Regions from separate parts of the Micromonospora sp. WMMD734 genome, predicted to be linked through region 1. Evidence: riboswitches for the same ligand, from Rfam matches in the RefSeq annotation. Region 1 holds a riboswitch; each other region holds the start of a gene.

Region 1 (2,195 bases):
CCGGTAGGTCTCCCCCGGCACCCGGGCCTCGGCCGCGGACAACTGTTCCGGGGTGAGCCACTCGACGTCGTGGCCCCCGGCGGCGATCAGCGCGTGGATCAGCGCGTCCCCGTCGGTGGGTGGTGGCGCGTCGCCGAGGTGGTACCCCTCGGCGGCGAGGGCGGCGAGCAGGCGGACCGCCGAGGCGGGGGTGTCCAGGCCGACGGCGTTACCGACCCGGGAGTGCTTCGTCGGGTAGGAGCTGAGCACGATCGCCACCCGCTTGTCGGCGTTGGGCAGGTGGCGCAGCCGGGCCTGCCGGACGGCGATCCCGGCGACCCGGGCGGCCCGCTCGGCGTCGGCGGCGTAGACCGACAGCCCGTCGGCGTCGATGCGTTTGAACGAGAACGGCACGGTGACGATCCGGCCGTCGAACTCGGGGATGGCCACCTGCATGGCCGCGTCCAGCGGGGACAGCCCGGCGTCGCTTGCCGCCCACTGCTCCCGGGTGCTGGTCAGGCAGAGCGCCTGGATCACCGGCACGTCGAGGGCGGCGAGCGCGCCGACGTCCCAGGCGTCCTCGTCGCCCCCGCCGGAGGCGTCGGCGGCGACCGTCCCGCCGGCGGCGAGGACGGTGACGACGAGCGCGTCGCAGCGGGCGAAGAGGTCCAGCGGCCCGTCGCCCGGGGTGAGCCCGCGCAGCGAGCCGCAGAAGATCGGCAGCGGTTCGCCGCCGGCCGTGTCGACCGCGTCGGCCAGGGTCTGCACGAAACCGGTGTTGCCGGCCAACGCGTGCGCCCGGTAGAACACGATCCCCACCGTGGGCCGCCCACCGCCGCCCTGCCGCCCGTCCGGTCCGGCCGCCTGATCCGCCTGGTCGGTCGGGTCTGACTGGGCGGTCGGGTCTGCGTGGGCGGTCGGGCGGCGCCGGTCGAGGATGCCGTACGGCGGGGTGGGGGTGGGCGGGTCGAAGCCCTCCCCGGTGAGCAGGACCGTGTCGGACAGGAACCGCGCCAGCTGGGCGAGGTTCTCCGCGCCTCCCTCCACCAGGTAGGACAGCGCTTCGGTGGCCACCCCGGAGGCCACCGTGGACGCCGCCATCAGCTCCGCGTCAGGCACCGCCTCGCCGCCGAGCACGATCGTGGGGACCCCTGAGCCGAGCACCGCCGCGAGGCCGTCCGGCCACGCCTGCCGCCCGCCGAGCAGCCGTACGACGGCCAGGTCGACCCCGTCGAGCAGGGCCGGTACGGCGGCCACGTCGACCCGGGTGGGGTTGGCGAGGCGGTAGTCGGCGGCACTGGCGCGGGCGGCGAGCAGATCGGTGTCGGCGGTGGACAGCAGCAGGATGCGCACGTGCAGCTCCGGAGAGTGACGTCCGGCTCGACCACGGGGCCGGGCCGAGCGGGGCGGGAGGGACGCCGGTCAGCGGCGGCGGAGGTCGACGACCCCGCCGACGGCGGGGCACCCGGACCGGCCGTCAGCGGTACGTGGCAGGCCGACCGCCCCGGCGACGGCCGGCGACGGTGGGAGCGGCGGGAGCACGCGGCGGCGCGGGCTCGACAGTGATGCGGAAATCACCGACCGTGATCGGGTCGGCAGTGACGCTGCGCGTCATCGGGTCCTCCTCGGGTGTCCACGCCCTGGGGTTCTCCGACGGCCGAAGTATCCTGGCTCCCGGATCGACGCTCACCCCCGGCCTTCCAACCGTGCACGCACGGTCGTGACCCACGAGGGGGGATCGCTCCCCGGTGACAGTGGCGGGACCGCGTCGGAATCGCACCGACTTCCTTCACTGCCGTCAGGCCGCGAATGCTGCCACACTCCTCACCCCGAGGTCAACGGCGGCCACCGGCCCCACGACGGCACCGGTCGGCCCCCATGGTGAGGCCGACGGCGATGGTTCGCGCTCGTCCAACGGGGCGCGGCCCGCACCCGGACGGCCCGCACCCAGACGGCCCGTCCCCGGTGGATCGTCCCCGGTGGCTGGCCGGCCCCTGGCGGTCGGGATACCTCTTTCACACGCTGTCGAGCTGATGACGTCAACGACTCGGACCGGCATGGTCGGGTCCGACCGGACGGTGGTCGGGCGGATAGCCCCGGCCACCCCACCGCCGCCGCAGCGCGGCCCCGGCCCGATGCCTCGGGCCGCGCCGCTCCGACGCCACCGGTCACCCCGTCCCGACGCTGCGTCACCCCGCACCGACACCGCCGGCCAT
Region 2 (2,195 bases), 800 kb from region 1:
GGCCCGGCGTGGTTTCCACGTCCTCGCCGGCGTGCGGCGCGAGGGCGACGCCACGCCCCTGCGGACCGACCGCATCGAGCCGGTGATCCTCGACATCACCGACCCCGACCACGTCGCTGCGCTCGCCGCACGCGTCGGGCGGGATCCGCTGCCGCTGCGGGCGCTGGTCAACAACGCCGGCGTCCCCGGTGCCGGCCCGGTCGAGGTGGTGCCGCTGCACGAGTGGCGGCGCATCTTCGAGGTGAACCTCTTCGGTCACGTCGCGGTCACCCAGGCCCTGCTCCCCGTGCTGCTGCGCGGCAAGGGGCGCGTCGTCAACATCAGCTCCCTCAACGGCAGGGTCTCCATGGCCGGCTACGGTCCGTACGCCGCCAGCAAGTTCGCCATGGAGGCGATGAGCGACGCGCTGCGCAACGAGCTGGCCCCGTACGGCGTGCGGGTGGTGGTGGTCGAACCGGGCGGCGTCAAAACCGAGATGTCCCGCGTCGGCCTCGCCGCCCTCGGCCGTCTCGACGAGACGATGACCCCGGAGCAGAACGAGCGCTACGGTGCCCTGATGCAGGCGATCCCCTCCCACGTGGCGGCGTTCACCAGGGCCGGGGTGACCTCCGCCGTCGCCGCGAAGAGGATCGCCGCGGCGGTGACCGACCGCAGGCCCCGCACCCGCTACACCATCGGCGCGACGGCTGCCCTCCTCATCCGGGCCTCCCGCGTCCTTCCCGACCGGATGCTCGACCGGATGACGACCTCCGACCTGCGCAGGCACTACCCGACCGGGAACCGTGGCCGCACCACCGCCACCCGTACGTGATCCACCGATAGCATCGGCGGCGGCATGATCGTGCGAGGTGCCCCGCAACTGCGGGGAGAATCGGGAAGCCGGTGTGAATCCGGCACGGGCCCGCCGCGGTGACCGGGGAGCGACCGTCCAGGCGCGAGGAGCGCAGCCACTGGCCGTACGGCTGGGAAGGCGGACGGGTCGGCGTTGATCCGGGAGTCCGAAGACCGGCCTCGCGTCGAGCGCCCACCCGTCGGGGGTGGGCCGAGCGCAGCGGGAGCCTGCCTGTGGAACTCTACGACGCCATCCACCGCCGCCGGGACGTCCGGGCCGAGTTCACCGGGGATCCGGTGCCGGCCGACACCCTGCACCGGATCCTCGACGCCGCGCACGCCGCGCCCAGCGTCGGCCACTCGCAGCCGTGGGACTTCGTCCTGGTGCGGGACCCTGCCGTCCGTCGTCGGTTCTACCGGCACGTGCAGGCCGAGCGGGCCACGTTCGCCGCCACTCTGGACGGTGCAGCGGCCGAACGGTTCGCGCGCATCAAGATCGACGGGGTGCTGGAGTCGACGCTCTCGATCGTCGTCACCTACGACCCGCAGCGCGGGGGCCCGGCGGTGCTCGGGCGGCACGCCATCGCCGACGCCGGCCTCTACTCGGTCTGCCTGGCCATCCAGAACCTCTGGCTCGCCGCGACCGCCGAGGGGTTGGGCGTGGGGTGGGTCTCCTTCTACCGGGAGTCGTTCCTGGCCGACCTGCTGGGTGTGCCGGCCGGCATCCGGCCGGTGGCCTGGCTGTGCGTCGGGCCGGTCACCCATCTGGAGGCCGTGCCCGACCTGGAGCGGCACGGGTGGCGGCGACGCCGGCCGCTCGCCGAGGCGGTGCACCACGACCGCTGGCTGCACCGGGCGACCGACTGACCGAACAGCTAATTCGGGTACGTCGATGCAACGGTTAGGCTGACGTCGCGCTCAGTCGTTGCCTGGCTACGTTGGGAGGAGTTCCATGCGTACCACCGTCACGGCCCTGGCCACATCCGCGCTTGCCGCCCTGGGCCTCGTGGCCGCCGGGGCCACGCCGGCCCTCGCCGCCGCCCCGGCGCCCTTCTGCGAGTCCGGCGCGTCGCAGTTCTACTGCGACGGCAGCAGCACCGGCACGACGACCTGGAGCATCACCTGGTACTCCGGCAGCGTCGGCACCTTCACGACCGCCGGGCCGACCCTCGTCGCCACCTGCCCGGCCAGCAACCTCGGCCACCCGGTGCGGGCCAGCTACAGCTACGTCGACGGGGGTACCACCCAGTACAGCGGCACCACCCAGTTCATCTGCCGCAGCGGCGCCTGGCAGTAGAGCCGTCCAACGTCCGGCGTACGCGTCACCCACGCGTACGCCGGACGGGCTCGTGCTGCGGCGCAGC
Region 3 (2,195 bases), 700 kb from region 1:
TAGTCGCAGTCGGCCAGCGCGGCCTCGACGGTGGGCCGTAACCCCAGGGCGTACGCGGTCTGCACCGGTGCGGTCGCCGGGCTGGTCAGACAGGTGTCCACGGTGCCCAGTGGCCCGGTCCGGCCGTGACCGGCCAGGGCGAGGGCGGCCTGTCGACCGCCCTCGTCCAGGTCGTCGTCGCCCGCGCCGAACACCGCCCGCCGCAGCGCGCCGGTGTGGGCGTGGGCGACCAGCCGCAGGCTGGTCGAGGTCACGGGCGGGCCGGCGTGCCCTGACCGGTCAGCGGCGCACGGGCCCGGTCGCCGGGGCGCGGCCCTGCGGTGCGTCGGCTCATCAGGGCGCTGAACAACAGACCGAGGGCGGTCCACAGCACCACCTGGGTGCCGAGCGAGGCCAGCCGGAAGTTCCACAGCAGGGCTGCCGGGAAGTCCTCCGGGACCTCCTGGAACGACGGCAGGACGACGTACCCGACGCCGGCGACCAGGACGAACCCGCCGAGGGCCGCGCCGCACCGTTGCCAGGGCGGCGCGTCGGCGCGGACCGACCGGTAGCCCAGGGTGCCCGCCCAGACGGCCACCAGGCCGAGCACCACCAACGCCAGGTAGGCGGCGGTGCGCTGGTCGATGGTGTCGGGGTTGCCCACCGCCGGGGGATTGGCCGGGTACTTCCCGAACGGCACGAGCACTACGCCGAGCAGGGCACCGCCCGCCAGCAGCAACGCCGTCCGGCCGTCGTCGGCGGCCGGGAACCGTCGGCGCAGCAGCACGTACGCGGTCGCGAGCAGGCCACCCATCGCCGTCCCGAACAGGCCGGTGGCCAGGAACAGGCCGAACCGCTGCCCGTCCCGGCCGACCAGGTCCTCGGCGTGGTGGTCGTCGGCCACCGGCCCGGTGTGGGTGGCGGCCTCCTCGATCGCGATGGCCGCGTCGATGCGCGGCTCACCGGCGAGGTAGCCGAAACCGCCCGCGAGTAGACCGGCGACGAGGCCGGCGAGGAGCCCGCGGAGCAGGACGGTGACGAAGGTGGGTGGGTTGTGGGCAGCGGTCAGTGGCACGGGACACCGAGCAGGTGCCGGCCGTCGTGCATCAGTTCGTGCAGGAACATGCCGCTGCGCGAGACCGCCCCCTGGTCGAACGCGACCAGGTAGGTGAGCAGCAGGAGTACGCCGACGACGGCCAGGGCCGTCCACCACAGACGGGTGGACCCGACGGGGTGCACCAGCGGCTGGGCAGGAGTGGGACTCGACATGGGATTCGAACCTTCCCGGGGATGACGCGTCCCCATCGCAAGGCTGCGGACGACCGAGCGTCCTGGCTCACGGACCCGTCGACGACGGAACCGCTCACAGTGGCGCGACCGCGCCGGATTCCCACCGGCTTACCTCGCGACGCCGCAGATAGTGGGTCGACCGTAACGGCGCGACCCCCGACCGGTCAATCGTCGCCCGGGGAATGTGACGTGCCGGCCGGGGGCGGCACGTCATCCGCCGGCCGGTGCGGGGCGGCGTCGCGGCGACGTCGGGCCGCCACGCCCAGGGCGACGTCGACGACGAGGAAGGCGAGCAGGCTCAGCCCGAGCAGGGGCAAGGCCCAGCCGATCGCCGCCACCACCGGTACGCCGACGGGCACCGCCCACCACGGCAGGCCCCGCACACCACCCCGGGGTGGCGGAGTGCCGGTGCGGGCCCGGCGGTCCGCCCGGGTGGGCCGGCGCTGCCACCACATCCGGTAGCCCCAGACGACGACGCAGAGCAGCCCGAGGGCCAGCGCGGCGAGCAGGATCTGGTTGACCGGGCCGAGGAGCACCCCCATGTGGGCCTGGATGCCGAGTCCACTGAGCTGGGCCAGCAGCGGCCAGTCGGCGAAGTCGCTGCGGGCGGTGACCGTCCCCGTCGTGGGGTCGACGGCGACCCGGTCCTTGGCCACCGGCCAGGTGTTGTCGACCTGGGTGACCGTCCAGGCCGAGCCCGGCTCGCCGGGGGCGATCTCGACCGGGCCGGCCAGCCCGGCCGTCCGGGCGGCGGTCAGCACCCGGTCGAAGGCGGCCGACTCGACCACCCCGCCGGCCCCGGCGGCACCGTGGTGGCCGCCACCGGGGTCGGCCGGAGCCGGTCCGGCGGCGAGGGCGGTGGAGAGTTGCGGGGCGCGGGCGTCGAGGGCGTCGAGACCGGCGCCGAAGTTCGCCCCGGCGTACCG
Region 4 (2,195 bases), 590 kb from region 1:
ATGCCGCCGGAGAACTTCGACAGCTTCGCCACCTGGTGGTAGCGCTCGTAGATCGAGTCCAGTTCGTCGCGCGGCGAGTCGACCAGGAAACACGACGACATCTGGGTGTGCCGGGTGCCCGAGTTGAACAACGTCGGGGAACTCGGCAGGTAGGCCAGCGACGACATCAGCCGGTAGAACCCGACCGCCTCGTCGGGCGTGCCGGACAGCCCGCAGGCCACCCGCAGCAGCCAGTACTGCGGGGTCTCCACCACCAGCCGTGACCGCGGGTGCCGCAGCAGGTAGCGGTCGGCCACCGTACGCAGCCCGAAGTACTCGAACCGCAGGTCACCGGCCGGGTCGACGGCGTCGTCGAGTTGGCTGGCGTGCCGGGCCACGAACGCGGCGGTGTCGTCGGCGATCAAGCCGAGGCCGTGGGCGTACCGGATGGACTCGCTGAAGGAGGTCACCTCCTGCCCGCGGACCTCCTCGTCCACGTAGGCGGCCAGCAGCCGGGCCGCCAGCCGGGAGTACTGCGGTTCCGTGCCGATCAGCTCGGCCGCCGTCTGGATCGACAGTTTGTCCAGCTCGGCCGTTGTCGCCCCGTCGTAGAGGCCACTGATCGTCCGGGTGGCCACCCGCAGCGGGTCGACCTCGTCCAGGTCGGTGGCCCACCTGGCGACGGCCGTGACGATCCGGTTGACGTCCACCGGTTCGGTGTCGCCGTCGCGCTTGCGGACCCGCATCGCGGGCCGGCGTGGCTGCGCGCCGTCGACGTCGGACGGTGGGCTCTGCGCTGTGCTCGTCATGACCTCTCCTCGCTGTCACCGATGGCCATCGGGACGCGGGAGAACGCCAACGGGCGCGGCGCGACGGCCGGCCCGGGTGCTGGCGTCGGTCGTCCCGCGCGACCTCCGACCGCCGCGCGCAGCAGCGCACGGCGCACTGGCAGGTCTTCGGACTCGCGGGCGTGACCGGGGTCGGTCGCCTACTGGCCGTCGCTTCCCAGACCTCGCGGTCCAGTGCTCGATGACGGCGGTCGTTCCCACTTACCGCTGCGGGGCAGTCCCGGATTCCCACCGGGTTCCCTGTTGCCTCGACCGGACCACCGGGCCCGGCCGAACCAGCTGCGTGGCACACCATATATGGCGTAGATGGGGGAGAGGCAACACTAGATGTCGCGTCGGCGTGTCAGATAACTCTCACCCGAGCGGCCGGTGGCCCGCAGTGACGCCAGCAGCCGCAGCGCGTCGGCGTCGGCGCTGCCCGGCTCGGCGGTGAAGACCAGCATGACCGGGCCGGGGTTGCCGGGCAGCGGGTAGGTGTCCCAGTCCAGGACGATGTCGCCGACCTCGGGGACCTGGAAGGTCTTGGTGCCGCTGACCGAACCGCGCACGTCGTGCCGGGACCACAGCCGCCGGAACTCGGCGCTGCGGATGCTCAGCTCACCGACGACGGCGGTGGCCCGGGGATGGGTGGGGTCCGTGGCGACGGCGGCGCGCATCATGCCGATGTAGTCCATGGCCTGCTGCTCCCAGGCCGCGCAGCGCCGCACCGGGGCCGCCGCCTCGTCGAACATCAGCAGCAGCATGTTGAGCCGGTCCGGCGGGTGGTCCGCCGGGTCACCGAGCAGCGCCACCGCCCACGCGTTCCAGGCGAGCAGGTCCAGGTGACGGCCGAGTACCACCGCCGGGGTGTCCATCACGCGCAGCAACCGCCTGGTGCTCTCCGGCACCCGCTCCGGGCCGTGGTCGACCCGGGCGGGCACCGGCCGGCGGGCGGCGCGGGCCAGGGTGAACAGGTGCCGGCGTTCGTCGTCGTCGAGGCCGAGCGCGGCGGCGAGCCCGTCCAGCACGTCGTCGGACGGGCGAACCTCCCGGCCCTGTTCCATCCGCTGGTAGTAGTCGGTGCTCAACCCGGCCAGCAGCGCCAGTTCCTCGCGGCGCAGCCCGGTGACCCGGCGTCGGCCGCCCGGCTCCAGGCCGACGTCCCGGGGGTGCAGCCGGCCGCGCCGGGCGCGCAGGAAGTCACCGAGTTCACGGGCGTACGGATGGGTCATGTCGCCAGTGTGACGCGGCCCGGACCGGCGCGGGTAGGTCTGCGGGACCTAGGCAACCGGCTACGACGGAGTCCGCCCGGCCGGTCCGTAGCGTCGGTGCTCCCACCCCCGACCGCTCAGGAGCAGCAGATGACCTGGACCGCCGACCACATTCCCG

Evidence for each region. A riboswitch is a leader RNA that binds a small molecule or an ion and turns the genes downstream of it on or off. The one in region 1 is predicted to bind cobalamin.
Region 2: it holds a riboswitch for cobalamin, as region 1 does, so the genes downstream of both, bluB (5,6-dimethylbenzimidazole synthase) here and cobN (cobaltochelatase subunit CobN) in region 1, are expected to answer to the same signal.
Region 3: it holds a riboswitch for cobalamin, as region 1 does, so the genes downstream of both, ACN267_RS10360 (CbtB domain-containing protein) here and cobN (cobaltochelatase subunit CobN) in region 1, are expected to answer to the same signal.
Region 4: it holds a riboswitch for cobalamin, as region 1 does, so the genes downstream of both, ACN267_RS04980 (ribonucleoside-diphosphate reductase subunit alpha) here and cobN (cobaltochelatase subunit CobN) in region 1, are expected to answer to the same signal.

What each region holds. Positions count from the first base shown of each region.
Region 1 is NZ_JBMHMK010000001.1:1,761,428-1,763,622, reverse strand. It holds gene cobN (cobaltochelatase subunit CobN) at 1-1,332, opposite strand, end outside; cobalamin riboswitch at 1,640-1,769, opposite strand.
Region 2 is NZ_JBMHMK010000001.1:963,203-965,397, forward strand. It holds gene ACN267_RS04250 (SDR family oxidoreductase) at 1-811, shown strand, start outside; cobalamin riboswitch at 835-1,028, shown strand; gene bluB (5,6-dimethylbenzimidazole synthase) at 1,066-1,698, shown strand; gene ACN267_RS04260 (hypothetical protein) at 1,784-2,128, shown strand.
Region 3 is NZ_JBMHMK010000001.1:2,459,606-2,461,800, reverse strand. It holds gene ACN267_RS10370 (histidine phosphatase family protein) at 1-254, opposite strand, end outside; gene ACN267_RS10365 (CbtA family protein) at 251-1,054, opposite strand; gene ACN267_RS10360 (CbtB domain-containing protein) at 1,045-1,248, opposite strand; cobalamin riboswitch at 1,283-1,424, opposite strand; gene ACN267_RS10355 (PepSY-associated TM helix domain-containing protein) at 1,434-2,195, opposite strand, start outside.
Region 4 is NZ_JBMHMK010000001.1:1,174,583-1,176,777, forward strand. It holds gene ACN267_RS04980 (ribonucleoside-diphosphate reductase subunit alpha) at 1-788, opposite strand, end outside; cobalamin riboswitch at 910-1,123, opposite strand; gene ACN267_RS04985 (helix-turn-helix transcriptional regulator) at 1,151-2,038, opposite strand; gene ACN267_RS04990 (oxidoreductase) at 2,168-2,195, shown strand, end outside.